Regions from separate parts of the Stenotrophomonas oleivorans genome, predicted to be linked through region 1. Evidence: predicted binding sites of a transcription regulator. Region 1 holds the regulator's gene; the other holds the start of a gene.

Region 1 (7,232 bases):
GATGACGCGGTTGTCGAAGTCTTCGCCGCCCAGGAAGGTGTCACCGTTGGTGGCCAGCACTTCGAACTGCTTCTCACCGTCGACGTTGGCGATCTCGATCACCGAGACGTCGAAGGTGCCGCCGCCCAGGTCGTACACCACGATCTTGCGATCCTTGTTGTCGCCCTTGTCCAGGCCATAGGCCAGCGCGGCCGCGGTCGGCTCGTTGATGATGCGCTTGACGTCCAGGCCGGCGATGCGGCCGGCGTCCTTGGTTGCCTGGCGCTGGCTGTCGTTGAAGTAGGCCGGCACGGTGATGACCGCTTCGGTGACCTTCTCACCGAGGAAGTCCTCGGCGGTCTTCTTCATCTTTTCCAGCACCTTGGCCGAGATTTCCTGCGGAGCCATCTTCTTGCCGTCGCTGGTGGCCACCCAGGCGTCGCCATTGTCATGGGCCAGGATGCTGTACGGGACGTGCGCGATGTCCTTCTGCACTTCGGCGTCGGTGAACTTGCGGCCGATCAGGCGCTTCACCGCGTAGAAGGTGTTCTTCGGGTTGGTCACGGCCTGGCGCTTGGCCGAGGCACCGACCAGGACTTCGCCGTCCTTGGTGTAGGCGACGATCGACGGGGTGGTGCGATCGCCTTCCGAATTCTCGATGACGCGGGCCTTGCCGCCGTCCATGATCGCCACGCACGAGTTGGTGGTGCCGAGGTCGATACCAATGATCTTGCCCATGGGGGAGACTCCTGAGGATGCTTGTTGGTGTCAGTCCGGCCGTTCGACCGGTGGATGAATACGATGTGGGGGAGGCTCGTGGAACATTCAAGCCGTCTCCCGAACGCTGTGTTCAGCGCCTGGAAAACCTTGCCAGGCATGGCCTGGCACAACCGGGACCGGGCAAAGCCCGGCCCGGCCGATCAATCGGCGGCCACCACCACCAGCGCCGGCCGCAGCAGGCGCTCGTTGAGCAGGTAGCCCTTCTGGAACACGGTCACCACGCTGCCCGGGGCGGCGCCCGGCGTCGGCACCTGGCTGATGGCCTGGTGGTGTTCCGGGTTGAACGGCTGGCCGATCGGGTCCAGCAGGACCAGTCCGTTGTCGGCGGCCACCTTCAGCAGCTGCTTGTAGGTCAGCTCCAGGCCTTCGCGCAGCGGGTGCGGGTCGTCGCCGGCGGCCTTCAGGCCGGCATCCAGGCTGTCGAACACGGGGAGCAGATCGCCCAGCAGCTTCTCGTTGGCGAACTTGCGGGCCTGTTCGATGTCACGGGCAACGCGCTTGCGCTGGTTCTCCAGGTCGGCGCGCTCACGCAGGGCATCGGCCTTGACCTGTTCGATTTCGGCGCGCAGGCGCTCGACTTCGTCGTTGACGCCGGCGGTGGCAGCCGCATCGGCGGCACTCTGCTGGGATTCGATATCTGGCTGTTCGTGGTTCATGTCTGGGTCCCTGGCGGTCAATCTCCGCCTCCACCCACCCTAGTGTGGGCGGGATGCTGCGTTTCAAGCGTCGGATGTTCCCGGCGGGCGGCCGGCTGGCGAAAACGCCGCGCCCAGTACATCGGCGGTAGCCTGGACCAGCGGGATCACGCGGTCGTAGGCCATCCGCTTGGGGCCGATCACCCCCAGCACGCCCAGCACCTGGCCATTGGCCGTGTAAGGGGCAGTGACCAGCGAGACGCCCTGCAGCGGCATCATCCCGGTCTCCTCGCCGATGAAGATGCGCACGCCGGGCGCCTGGATGGTCCGCTCCAGCAGCTGCAGGATCTCGCGCTTGCTGGAGAACAGCTCGAACAGCTCGCGCAGGCGCTCCAGGTCGGACAGGTCCTGCACCCCCATCAGGCGGGTCTGGCCCGCCACCAGCATGTCGTCGGCAGCCGGCTGCAGGGCCTGTTCGGCCAGTTCGATGCTGTGCGCCAGCAGCTGTTCCAGCTCGGAGCGGGCATCGCGCAGTTCCAGCAGCAGTCGAGTGCGGATCTCGGCCATCGGCAGGCCGGCGAAATGGGCATTGAGGTAGTTCGCGACCTGCTCCAGCTGGCCCGGCGCGAACTCCTGGCGGGTCTCGATGACGCGGTTCTGCACCTCGTTGTCGGCAAACACCAGGATCGCCAGCACCCGGCGCCCGTCCAGCGCCACGAAGTCGATCTGGCGGAAGGCGAACTGCTCGCGTCGCGGCGCGCTGACGACGCCGACGAAGTGGCTCATCGCCGACAACAGCTCCGAGGCGCTGCCGAGCAGGGCCTGGGTGCTGCCGCCGCCAGCCAGTTCCTGGCGCAGCCGGGCCAGCTCGCCTTCGCCCGGCGGCTGCATCTGCAGCAGGCTGTCGACGAACACGCGGTAGCCATGCGCGGTCGGAACGCGCCCGGCGGAGGTGTGCGGCGAGGCCAGCAGCCCCAGGTCTTCCAGGTCACCCAGGATGTTGCGGATGGTGGCCGGACTGACCTCCAGCCCGGCCACGCGCGCCAGCGTCTGCGAGCCGACCGGCTCGCCGTCCTGGATGTAACGCGCGATCAGCGTGCGCAGCAGATGGCGCGCACGCGGGGCAAGCTGGTCGGGAGAACCGTGCATGAAATCAACCTGTGAGACACGGACACTAGATAATGGCGGCGCATCACCTTGGCAAGTCATTGGACCTCCCTCGCCCGCGTGCTAGCGTTGCGCGGCTGCTGATACCCCCTTACCCATGCTCAGACATCTTTCGATCAAGGATTTTGCCGTCGTCCGCGCCACCGAACTGGAGTTCGGGCCAGGCATGACCGTGGTTTCAGGCGAGACCGGCGCCGGCAAGTCGCTGATGGTCGACGCGCTGGGCTTCCTGTCCGGCCTGCGTGCCGACAGTGGCGTGGTCCGCCACGGCGCTGCGCGCGCCGAACTTTCCGCCGAGTTCGCGCTGGACCAGCTGCAGGCCGCGCGCCAGTGGCTGGCCGACAACGAGCTGGACGACGAGGAACAGTGCCAGCTGCGCCGCGTGATCCGCGCCGATGGCGGTTCGCGGGCGTGGATCAATGGCCGCCCGGTGACCCTGGCCCAGCTGGGCGACCTGGCCTCGCTGCTGGTGGAGATCCACGGCCAGCACGAACAGCAGGCCCTGCTGACGCGCCCGTCGCAGCTGGCCCTGCTGGATGCCTATGCCGGCAACGAGAACGAGCGCCGCCAGGTGCGCCGCGCCGCCGCGGCCTGGCAGGCTCTGGTCGATGAATCGCTGGCGCTGTCGCAACAGGGCGACGTCAGTGACCGGATCGGCTTCCTGGAGCACCAGCTGCGCGAACTGGACCGCGAAGATCTGGAACCGGAGTCGATCGTCGCACTCGGTGCCAGCCACCGCCGCCAGGCCCACGCCAGCGCCCTGCTGAGCGCCTGCCAGGCGGCCAGCAACCAGCTCAATGGCGACGACGGCAGTTCCGCGCTGGACCTGCTGCAGCAGGTGCGCCACGAGCTGTCGCGCCTGATCGAACACGACCCGCGCCTGGGCGAGGTGGACGGCCTGATCGAGAACGCCTCGATCCAGCTGCACGAAGCCCTGTCGCTGCTGGACCGGGTGCATGACGACCTCGACGCCGACCCGGAGCAGTTCGAGGAGAACGAGCGTCGCCTCGGCCGCCTGCACGACCTGGCCCGCAAGCACCGCGTGCCGATGGACGAGCTGGGCGCGCAGCGCGAGCGCATGCATGCCGAAGTGGAACAGTTGCGCGGCGCCGACGAACGCCTGCAGCGCCTGGCCGGCGAAATCGACAAGGCCGCTGCGGCCTGGCGCGTACAGGCCGAGGTGCTGACCGCCAGCCGTCGCAGCGCCGCTACCGAACTGTCGGCCACCACCACCGGCATCATCGCCGAGCTCGGCATGGGCGGCGGCCAGTTCCTGATCGAGCTGGAACCGCAGGACGCCGGCAAGCCCGACCCGCAGGGTGCCGAGCGCGTGGAGTTCCTGGTCGCCGCCAACGCCGGCCAGCCACCGCGCGCCCTTCGCAAGGTGGCCTCGGGCGGTGAACTGTCGCGCATTTCGCTGGCCATCGAAGTGGCCGCGCTGGACCTGGATGCGGTGCCTACCATGGTGTTCGACGAAGTCGACTCCGGCATCGGTGGCGCGGTGGCGGACATCGTCGGCCAGAAGCTGCGCGCCCTTGGCGAGAAGCGCCAGGTGCTGTGCGTGACCCACCTGCCGCAGGTCGCCTCCAAGGGCCACGCGCATTACCGGGTCAGCAAGGCCCCGGTGGAAGGCATGACCCAGAGCGCGGTGGAAAAGCTGGACAGCAAGGCACGCGAGGAAGAACTGGCGCGCATGCTCGGCGGCGTGGAAGTGAGCAAGGAAGCGCGCGCCGCCGCCCGCAAGCTGCTGCAGGTCTGAGGCCTGTTCGCGGTTTTCCACGCATGGCGTGGATCTACAACGCGCGAGGTAGTGCCGGCCGCTGGCCGGCAACCTCATGATCTTCGTTCACCTGTGTTGGGTTGCCGGCCAGCGGCCGGCACTACCCCCGTGGCCGCGCCAGATCCACCGTTTCCACCAGGAAATCGAGGAAGGCGCGCACTCGCAGCGGCAGGTAGCCACCCTGCCCCAGGAACACCGCATGGACCTCTTCCAGGTCACCGGGATTGGCCTCTTCCAGCACCGGCAGCAGGCGTCCGGCGGCGATGTCCTCCTGCACCTGGTAGGTCGCCAGCCGCGCCAGGCCCAACCCGCCCAGCACCAGCTGCCGCAGCGCGTTACCGTTGCTTGCGCGGGCATTGCCACTGGGCAGCACCATCCGCTCGCGTCCGTCCTGCAGCAGCGGCCAGCCCTGCATCGCACGCGCATGGCCGATGTCCAGACGGTTGTGCGACATCAGCTCCTCAGCGTTGCGCGGCAGTCCATGCCGCTGCGCGTAGGCTGGCGCGGCCACGATCATCATCCGCGTCGCACCGAGCCGTCGCGCCACCAGGCTGGAACTCTTCAGCGGGCCTGCCCGCACCGCCACGTCGGTGCGCTGCTCAAGCAGGTCGATCACCTCGTCGTTCAAGGTCAGATCCACCCCCACCTGCGGATTGCGCTCCAGGAATGCCGGCAGCAGCGGCAACAGGAAATGCTGGCCGAACGGCACGTTGGAATTGACCCGCAGGCGTCCGCGCGGCTCGGCATGGGCGCTGGCGCAGCGCTCGGCCTCCTCCAGGTCGGCCAGCACGCGCAGGCCGCGCTCGTAGAACGCGCAGCCTTCCGGGGTCAGCTGCAGCTGGCGGGTGGAACGCTGCAGCAGACGCGTACCCAGCCGCTGCTCCAGCCGTGCCACCAGCTTGCTGACTGCCGACGGCGTCATGTCCAGGGTACGGGCCGCGGCGGAGAAGCCACCGGTCTCGATCACCCGCACGAACACTTCCAGTTCGCCAGATCGGTTGATGTCGGGTCGCGCCATGGCGATGAATCCAGTTCACAGATGATTATCCATGCGCAGTCTAGTTCACAGATCGACGGAGAATCACCATGGCCCTCCCTCCTCCCGGGATTGCCCGATGAACCGCCTCAGCCAGCTCACCGCGACCGCCTTGATCGCCCTCTCCAGCGCAGCCAGTGCCGCCCCGGCCCCGCACTGGGTCGCCAGCTGGCAGGCAAGTCCGCAACCTGTCTGGGGCGCCGATTTCCTGTTCCCGACCCTGGTTCCGGCCACGCTGCAGGACCAGACCTTCCGCCAGACCGCGCGCATCAGCTCGGGCGGGCCCCGGCTGCGGGTGCGGCTGAGCAATGCCTACGGCACCCAGCCGCTGCGGATCGGGGCGGCCAGCGTGGCCGCACACGCGGGTGCCGCCCCGCAGCCGCTCAGCTTCGACGGCCAGCCCGGGGTGCTGATCGGCCCAGGTCAGGAACGGCTGAGCGATCCGCTGCCACTGGCCACGGATGACCGCCAGGCGTTGCAGATCAGTGTCTTTGTGCCCGGGCCGACGCCCGTGCAAACGTTCCACTGGGAGGGTCGGCAGACCAGTTGGATTGCGCCCGGCGACCAGAGCAAGACCCAGGCTCTGAGCGGGGCCAGCAGCACCACTGCCCGCCTGTTCCTGGCTGGCATCGAGGTCGAAGCGGCGGCCAGCGCACGCAGCGTGGTGGTGATCGGCGACTCGATCACCGACGGTGCCACCGCCAGCCTCGACCAGGACCAGCGCTGGACCGACCATCTGGCGGCGCGCCTGGCACCGCGGGGCGTTGCCGTGGTCAACGCCGGTATTTCCGGGGGGCGGCTGCTGCGCGATGGCATGGGCGAATCCGCCCTGACCCGCTTCCGGCGTGACGTGCTGGATCAACCAGGCGTGGTCAGCGTAGTCGTGCTGATCGGCATCAATGACATCAGCTGGCCCGGCACCGCCTTCGCCCGGAACCAGGCCCGGCCCACGCTGGCCGAACTGCAGGCGGGGTATCGCACACTGGCCGAACAGGCCCATCGGCGGGGTCTACGCATCCTCGGCGCCACCCTGACGCCGTTCGCCGGCGCCCTGCCCGGCACGCCGCTGGACGACTACTACCACCCGGACAAGGACGCCCTGCGCCAGCAGCTCAATGCTTGGCTGCGCACGGGCAGCCCGTTCGATGCGGTGATCGACCTGGACGCCGCACTGCGGGACCCGGCCGATCCGTCACGGATGGCTGCCGCCTACGACTCCGGCGATCACCTGCACCCGGGCGATGCGGGCAACCGGGCAATGGCCGAGGCGGTGGATCTGGAGGTGCTGATAGGGCCCCTCACGCATGGCGTGGATCTGCCGTAAGCAACGAAAAACCCCGGGAAGGCCCGGGGTTTCGTCGCATCCAGCTGGCCGGAACGGCTTACTTGCGCTTCTTACGCACGTACAGCACCAGCGAATGCTCTTCCAGCTCGTAGCCGTGGTCGGCCGCGATCTTGCGCTGCAGCTCCTCGATCTCGTGGCTTTCGAACTCGATGATCTTGCCGCTGTCCACGTCGACCATGTGGTCGTGGTGGCCGCCACGGTCCAGCTCGTAGACGGCCTGGCCGCCTTCGAAATTGTGCTTGAGCACGAGGCCGGCGGCCTCGAACTGGGTCAGCACCCGGTAGACCGTCGCCAGGCCGATCTCGTCGCCATGCTCGAGCAGCTGGCGGTAGATGTCTTCGGCGGTCATGTGGTGCTGGGCATTGCGCTGTTCAAGCAGCGCCAGGATCCGCATCCGTGGATGGGTCACCTTCAGGCCGACTTTTCGCAGGTCGTGGGTTTCCATAGGTCTCCGTTCATTGGCGATTTAGCGCCAGCTGCCTCGGATTGGGTCGCGGTGGCACGCCGGGA
Region 2 (7,232 bases), 2.3 Mb from region 1:
CGCGCTGCGGGCTTTCGCCACTCTGCGCCAGGCTCAGGACCTTCAGCGACAGGATCGGCAGCACGCAGGGCATCAGGTTCAGTACCAGGCCACCGGCCAGCGCCAGCAGCAGGACCCATACGAACGAACGGTCCGGATTCGGCGTGGTCACCGGCGGTCGCGTGCGCAGCGCGTTGTCACCCTGTGCATCGGCGGCGAACTCACTGCTGGCGGTGCCGTCACCTGCAGCAGGGGTCGTTGCATCCGTATTGGGCACGGTTGGCAGCAGGCGCAGCGGTGCGCCGTTGGCGGCTTCGCGTGGTGCGCCGTTGGCAGCGGGCAGCGGGCTGATCACTTCATTGCGCGGTGGCGCCTGGTCGGCGCTGCTGCTGACCTTCCCGGCCGGAATGGACAGCTTCACCCGGCGGGTCATCGGCGGGTAGCAGATGCCATCGGTCTGGCAACCCTGGAAGGTCACCACCAGAGTGCTGTCGACCGCATCGGCGATGGAGCGGCGCAGCGGCAGCGGCACTTCCACCTGGTTGAAGTAGACCGAGACATCGCCGAAGTGTTCGTCGCGATGCGACTGTGCGGCAGGCCAGCGCAGCTTGTCGGCCAGCACCCCGGTGCTGCCGTCCAGCTTCACCGAAGTGCGGTCGCGATACAGGTAGTAGCCCGGCGCCGGGCTGAAGCGCAGCAGCAGGGTATTGCCGTCGCTGGCGATGGCGTCGAAGCCGAACGCCTGCTCCGACGGCAGCGGCAGCGCCTGGCCGTTGCTGGCCGCCCCCGGTAGGCGCAGGCCACCGCTGTTGCCGGCACCGGCCAGCGGGTTGTTGAACGGGCTTGCGGCACCGGCACGCGCGGCAGGCACCGCGGCCGCCGCACCGGCACCGGGCAGGGTGACCTGCACCACGCGCTTCTGCGGCGGGTAGCAGACACCGGCATCGGCGCAGCCCTGGTAACGCACTTCCAGGCTGATGGTGCCGGCGGCGTCGGTCGGCGTGCCGGGCAGGGTGGCCTGCAGGCGTTCGCGATAGGTTTCGACTTCGCCGAAGAAATCGTCGTGGTGCTTGTCGCCCTTGGGCATCTGCAGCGCGCCGGCATTGAAGGCCGGATCCGCCTTGACGCTGGTGCGGTGGCGATACAGGTAATAGCCCGGTGCGATCTTGAACTGCAGTTGCACCTGGCCACGCTCGGCGGCGGTCGCGGTCAGTGCGAACGCCTGGTCCACCGGCAACAGGTCTTTCTCATCCAGGGCGAACGCCGGCAGCGAGAGCCACAACAGGGCGCACAAGGCGGCGCCACGCGCAAACAGAGTCTTCAATCAGTGTCCTCCCGGGTCTGTGCCCGGATCCAGTCCAGATACGCCGGCAGGCCGGCCCGGGTTTCGACCGCAATGCACTCCGGGAGTTCATACGGATGCAGTTCGACGATCCGGGCAATCGCGTCATCGACGCGACTCGCGGTGGTCTTCACCAGCAGCTGCAGCTCGGCGTCGGTGGTCACCTCGCCCTGCCAGCGGTAGGTCGACTGCGCGCCATTGAGGCGGGTCACGCACGCGGCCAGGCGCTCGCCGACCAGCGCGTGCGCGATGCGCTCGGCACTGGCCCGGTCCGGGCAGGTGGTCAACAGCAGCAGGACGGGATCGATGGTCGACATGACCGTCGAGTATAGGGCCGCCGCCGGGTCAGGGCCCGGCGGCGGCAGTGGACCGCTGCGTTGCGCGGTCAGTTGGCCAGCTGGCAGGAGGTCGGCTTGGCCGAGGTGAACAGGCCAGGGGTCGCCCACTCGGGGTGGTCGATGAACGGGTTGCGGTTGCCCTGGAAGCTGTAGATCACGTCGTTGCGGGCACGCTCGGCATCATCCGGCGGATCGGACAGGTGCCAGTCGATCAGCGTCGAGAGCAGGCCCATGTAGGCCGGCGAACTGCTGGTCTTGACGATCCTGCTGCGGTCGTCGGTCAGCTCCAGGTCCGGCTCGGACTGGCCGGTGGCCGCATCCTTGCCGCCCTCGTAGCGGATCGCCATGTACATCACCGCACGTGCCATGTCGCCCTTGCGCTTGCCCCACACCTCGAAGGTGCCGGTGTTGCCGTCCGGCGTGCGCACCCAGTTGGAGTTGCCCGGGTAGCCGCCGCTGCCGCCGCCCTGGCCGTTGTTGGCCTCGGTGGCACGTTCGCCGCAGTTGGCGTCGCACTTGCCGAACGGCTTGTTGCCACGGTCGGCGTTCCACTGCGCGTCGGTCAGGTACAGCATGTGGGTGTCGGTGTACGGCGCGTACGGCAGGCCCTTGTCGCCGGTGGTGCTGGCAAAGCCCAGCGAGTTCGGCCAGGTGTGCTCGCGGTTGTACTTCAGGCCGCCGCCGCTGCCGGCGCGGTCGGTCACCTTGGCGTAGCTGCGGTTGCGGTACGCATCCAGGATCCTGCCGCTGTTGTTCGGATCCTCGTCGGCGATTTCCAGGATGGTCCAGGTGCTGGTGCCCGAGCCGCTGTACGGGTAGGCGGTGTGGCCCTTGATGGTGGCGTGCAGCGAGCAGCGCAGCTGGCTGGGGCTGCTGGTATTGACCTTGGAGTAGTAACCGGCCGGCACGCCCGGGTTGCCCGGGTCCGGATTGCCGCCGGTGCTGGCCACGGTGAAGGCGATGCGGCTGTCGGCGGCGGGGTGCGCCCCCTGCAGGTCGGAGATGCGCGCGGCGCGGATGTCGAAGCGGCAGGCTTCACCGGCCACCAGCGCGGTGTTGGTGGACAGCTTCACGCTGCGGCCGCTGGCCGGGTAGGTCAGCGGCACGCTGCCGGAGGTGCCGCAGCTCAGGGCGAAGGCGCCGCTGGCCAGGTTCACCGTCTCGCTGAACACCACTTCCAGGTCGGCGGCGGCCGGGAAGGTGCTGCTGCCCTGCGCCGGGGTGGTGGTGGAGACCGACGGCGGCGTGTTCGGGCCCGGGGTGCCACCCCCGCTGAAGGTCTGGCCGTTGTTGCAGCTGCCAAACGTCTGCTTGGCCGATTCGGCCCAGGTGAAGTGGGCGTACTGGCTGCCGCTGCCGGTCAGCTGCAGCGAGGTGCCGGGGGCCGTGCTGTTGGTCTCGGCCACCGGAATGTTCTGGCTGGTCATGCCGGCGGCAGGGCCACCGGAGGCGGTGATGGCGCCCTCGTAGCTGAGGAACTGGACCACCTTGCCGCTGGCATCGACCAGGGCGATGCCGTCGTTCGGGCCGTTCTGCAGGCCGTTGGTCGGGTAGCTGACCACGGCCAGGGTGGCGCTGCCGCAACCCGCGGCGGTGCCGGCCGGGACCGGATTGTTGGCGTAGACCGTGGCGGCCGAAGGATTGCTGCCGTTGTAGAGATAGAGGCGGTAGCCGGAAAGGTCCTCGCCCGCGGTAGCGACCACTTCGATGGCTTCGCCGACGTCACCGGCGGCGGTGCTGTCGTCGTAGTGCAGTTCGTTGATGAAGACCTCGGCCTGGGCCGGCGCGGCGGCCAGCGCCAGCAGGCAGGCGGCGGCAAGCGGGGACAGCAATCGCATCGACTACTCCTTGTGATTGGGAATGCGCGGCCGAGCCTAAGGCCGATCCAGTGACACTTTGTCGTAAATGAACGTCAGATATCTGACAGTGCGACGCGAGTCACCAAAAGTCGAGGATTCCAGAGACAGGGTTGCCGCGTTGCACCGGCATCCAGGCCTTCACATGGGCGCAGATCGAGTGGGCCCGGGGCAGTGAAATTTTTTCCGCGAGCGGCCTTGAAAGGTCCGGGGCCAGCTCCATCTCTGTCCTGCTCCCGATTCATCGGGCTTTTTCGCGAGCAATGCTGGCAGTCACCTGGGGTGAGTGCTAACATCGCCAGACTTTTTCAGACCAATCAATAACTTAAGAGGTCTCTCATGAGCATCAAGCCGCTGCACGACCGCGTTGTGGTCAAGCCGATCGAAGCCGACGAAATCTCCGCCGGTGGCATCGTCATTCCGGATTCGGCCAAGGAAAAGTCCACCAAGGGTGAAGTCGTGGCCGTCGGCCCGGGCAAGCCGCTGGACAACGGCAGCGTGCGCGCTCCGTCGCTGAAGGTCGGCGACAAGGTCATCTACGGCCAGTACGCCGGCAGCTCGTACAAGAGCGAAGGCGTCGAGTACAAGGTCCTGCGCGAAGACGACGTGCTCGCCGTCATCGGCTGAGCCTCGGCGCGACCTGTTTCAACCTGATCCCCAAATCCCAGCCGCCGGGCATCGTCCGGCGCTACCAATGAGGTAATTGTAATGGCTGCCAAGGATATTCGTTTCGGTGAAGACGCCCGTTCGCGCATGGTGCGCGGCGTCAACGTTCTCGCCAATGCCGTCAAGGCCACCCTGGGCCCGAAGGGCCGCAACGTCGTGCTGGAAAAGAGCTTCGGCGCACCGACCATCACCAAGGACGGCGTCTCCGTCGCCAAGGAAATCGAACTGGCTGACAAGTTCGAGAACATGGGTGCGCAGATGGTGAAGGAAGTTGCTTCCCGCACCAACGACGACGCTGGCGACGGCACCACCACCGCCACCGTGCTGGCCCAGGCCCTGATCCGCGAAGGCGCCAAGGCCGTGGCCGCCGGCATGAACCCGATGGACCTCAAGCGTGGTATCGACAAGGCCGTCGTGGCCGCCGTTGCCGAGCTGAAGACCATCTCCAAGCCGACCGCCGACGACAAGGCGATTGCCCAGGTCGGTACCATCTCGGCCAACTCGGACGAGTCGATCGGCCAGATCATCGCTGACGCGATGAAGGAAGTCGGCAAGGAAGGCGTGATCACCGTTGAAGAAGGCTCGGGCCTGGACAACGAGCTGGACGTGGTCAAGGGCATGCAGTTCGACCGCGGCTACCTGTCCCCGTACTTCATCAACAACCAGCAGTCGCAGACCGCTGACCTGGATGACCCGTTCATCCTGCTGCACGACAAGAAGATCTCCAACGTCCGTGACCTGCTGCCGGTGCTGGAAGGCGTCGCCAAGGCCGGCAAGCCGCTGCTGATCGTTGCCGAAGAAGTTGAAGGCGAAGCGCTGGCGACCCTGGTGGTCAACACCATCCGTGGCATCGTCAAGGTCGTGGCCGTCAAGGCGCCGGGCTTCGGCGACCGTCGCAAGGCGATGCTGGAAGACATGGCCGTGCTGACCGGCGGCACCGTGATTTCCGAAGAAGTGGGCCTGTCGCTGGAAAAGGCCACCATCAAGGACCTGGGCCGCGCCAAGAAGGTGCAGGTCTCCAAGGAAAACACCACCATCATCGATGGCGTGGGTGACAAGGCTGCCGTCGACGCACGCGTCGGCCAGATCAAGACCCAGATCCAGGACACCTCCTCGGATTACGACCGCGAGAAGCTGCAGGAACGCGTGGCCAAGCTGGCCGGTGGCGTTGCCGTGATCAAGGTCGGTGCTTCGACCGAAATCGAGATGAAGGAAAAGAAGGATCGCGTCGACGACGCCCTGCACGCTACCCGTGCAGCCGTTGAAGAAGGCGTGGTTCCGGGCGGCGGCGTGGCCCTGGTCCGTGCGGTCACCGCACTGGCCGGCCTGAAGGGTGCCAACGAAGACCAGAACCACGGCATCCAGATCGCCCTGCGCGCGATGGAAGCCCCGCTGCGCGAAATCGTGGCCAACGCCGGTGAAGAACCGTCGGTCATCATCAACAAGGTCAAGGAAGGCACCGGCAGCTTCGGCTACAACGCCGCCACCGGCGAGTTCGGCGACATGCTGCAGTTCGGCATCCTGGACCCGACCAAGGTGACCCGTTCGGCGCTGCAGAACGCGGCCTCGATCGCTGGCCTGATGATCACCACCGAAGCCATGGTTGCCGAAGCTCCGAAGAAGGACGAGCCGGCCATGGGCGGCGCCGGTGGCATGGGCGGCATGGGTGGCATGGGCGGCATGGACTTCTAAGTCCCCCGCGTTCACCCCGCAATGAAAAACCCCGCCGCAAGGCGGGGTTTTTTTGTGGCCGGTTGGAATCGAAATAGTAGATCCACGCCATGCATGGATGCCGCTGCCAGGTGCAAATCTACCCGCAGCCCTCGCGCCGCTGCAGCCACAGGTGGGCCACCAGCAGGGCCAGCGCGCCGCCAGCGATCATGCCCTGTACCCACGGCAGACCCGTGATCGGCGCAAGCAGCAGGCCCGCCACCATGCCGATCAGACTGGCGCCGACGGCCACCCGCTGACGTCGCTGCCGATGTGCGGCCTGGCGATGGCGTGCAGCGATGCGCAGACGCCGTGCATCCGGCCGCATTACGGCCTCGGCAATGGCATCGATCTCTGGGCGATTCATCCTGCGTCCTGCTTGGGGAGTGTGCCTGCATCCTGGGTCATCATCAGTGCCGCGCGCAACCAGGCCATGAATGCGGGTACTGCCGCGTTGGATTCGCCGTCCGAATGGGTCACCGCGTAGTAGGCGAAGGCCTGGGGCCAGGGCTGGTCGATCACCACCTGCAGCCGGCCACTGGCCAGCTCTTCGGCGGCATGGATGTCGCGCACCAGGGCGACGCCTTGCCCGGCCACCGCCGCGCGGATCAACAACAGGTCGTCATCGAAGGCAGGGCCGCGCTCCAGTCGTTCATCGACGGGCAGATCCAGTGCCTGGAACCACAGCCGCCAGTCGCTGCGGTCGGCGTCCTGCAACAGGGGCAGCTGCAGGCAATCCTGCACCGAGCTCACCGTCGGTGCGCCGGCCAACAATGCCGGACTGGCCACCGGCAGCAGCACCGGTGCCATCAGGTGCTCAGCATGCAGCCCCGGGTAACGCCCGAGACCGTGGCGGATGGCGATGTCCACCCCCTCGCGGCGCAGGTCGACCAACGCCGCGCTCGAGTCCAGCTGCACGTCCACCTGCGGATGCAACGCACTGAACCGGCCCAGTCGCGGCGCCAACCACTGTGCGGCGAAGCTCGGTGCCGCGCTGATGCGTAGCGTGCGTCGCGTTTCCCAGCGCTCCAGGGTCTGCAGGCTGTGCGAGATCTGCTCGAAGGCCTGCAGCAGTTCCGGGTATACGCGAGCGCCTGCGACGCTGAGCACCACGCCATGCCGGGTGCGGTCGAACAGGTTCACACCCAGCCGTTCCTGCAGCTGCCGCAATTGCTGGCTGATCGCACCAGGTGTCACCCCCATCGCTTCGGCGGCAGCGGTCAGGCTGCCATGGCGGCCGGTTTCAACGAAGGCCCGCAGGCCCAGCAGCGGCAGCACCGCACCCATGTCCATTCTCCTGTAGCCGCGTCGGCACGCGCCGCGCTGCGACAGCATATCGAG

What was found. The regulator HrcA, encoded in region 1, represses chaperone genes, less so after heat shock. The targets are predictions, from matches to a motif close to TTNGCACTCNNNNNNNNNGAGTGCNAA.
Region 2: the regulator HrcA is predicted to act here: its motif matches at 3,782-3,808, upstream of MG068_RS18760 (co-chaperone GroES).

Annotation. Positions count from the first base shown of each region.
Region 1 covers NZ_CP031167.1:1,784,714-1,791,945, reverse strand. Annotated here, with positions in the region: gene dnaK (molecular chaperone DnaK) at 1-717, opposite strand, end outside; gene grpE (nucleotide exchange factor GrpE) at 900-1,415, opposite strand; gene hrcA (heat-inducible transcriptional repressor HrcA) at 1,479-2,543, opposite strand; gene recN (DNA repair protein RecN) at 2,659-4,320, shown strand; gene MG068_RS08580 (LysR family transcriptional regulator) at 4,442-5,359, opposite strand; gene MG068_RS08575 (SGNH/GDSL hydrolase family protein) at 5,457-6,701, shown strand; gene fur (ferric iron uptake transcriptional regulator) at 6,760-7,167, opposite strand.
Region 2 covers NZ_CP031167.1:4,057,628-4,064,859, reverse strand. Annotated here, with positions in the region: gene MG068_RS18775 (protein-disulfide reductase DsbD family protein) at 1-1,303, opposite strand, end outside; gene cutA (divalent-cation tolerance protein CutA) at 1,300-1,638, opposite strand; gene MG068_RS18765 (endonuclease) at 1,707-3,497, opposite strand; gene MG068_RS18760 (co-chaperone GroES) at 3,855-4,142, shown strand; gene groL (chaperonin GroEL) at 4,224-5,873, shown strand; gene MG068_RS18750 (hypothetical protein) at 5,992-6,258, opposite strand; gene MG068_RS18745 (LysR substrate-binding domain-containing protein) at 6,255-7,178, opposite strand.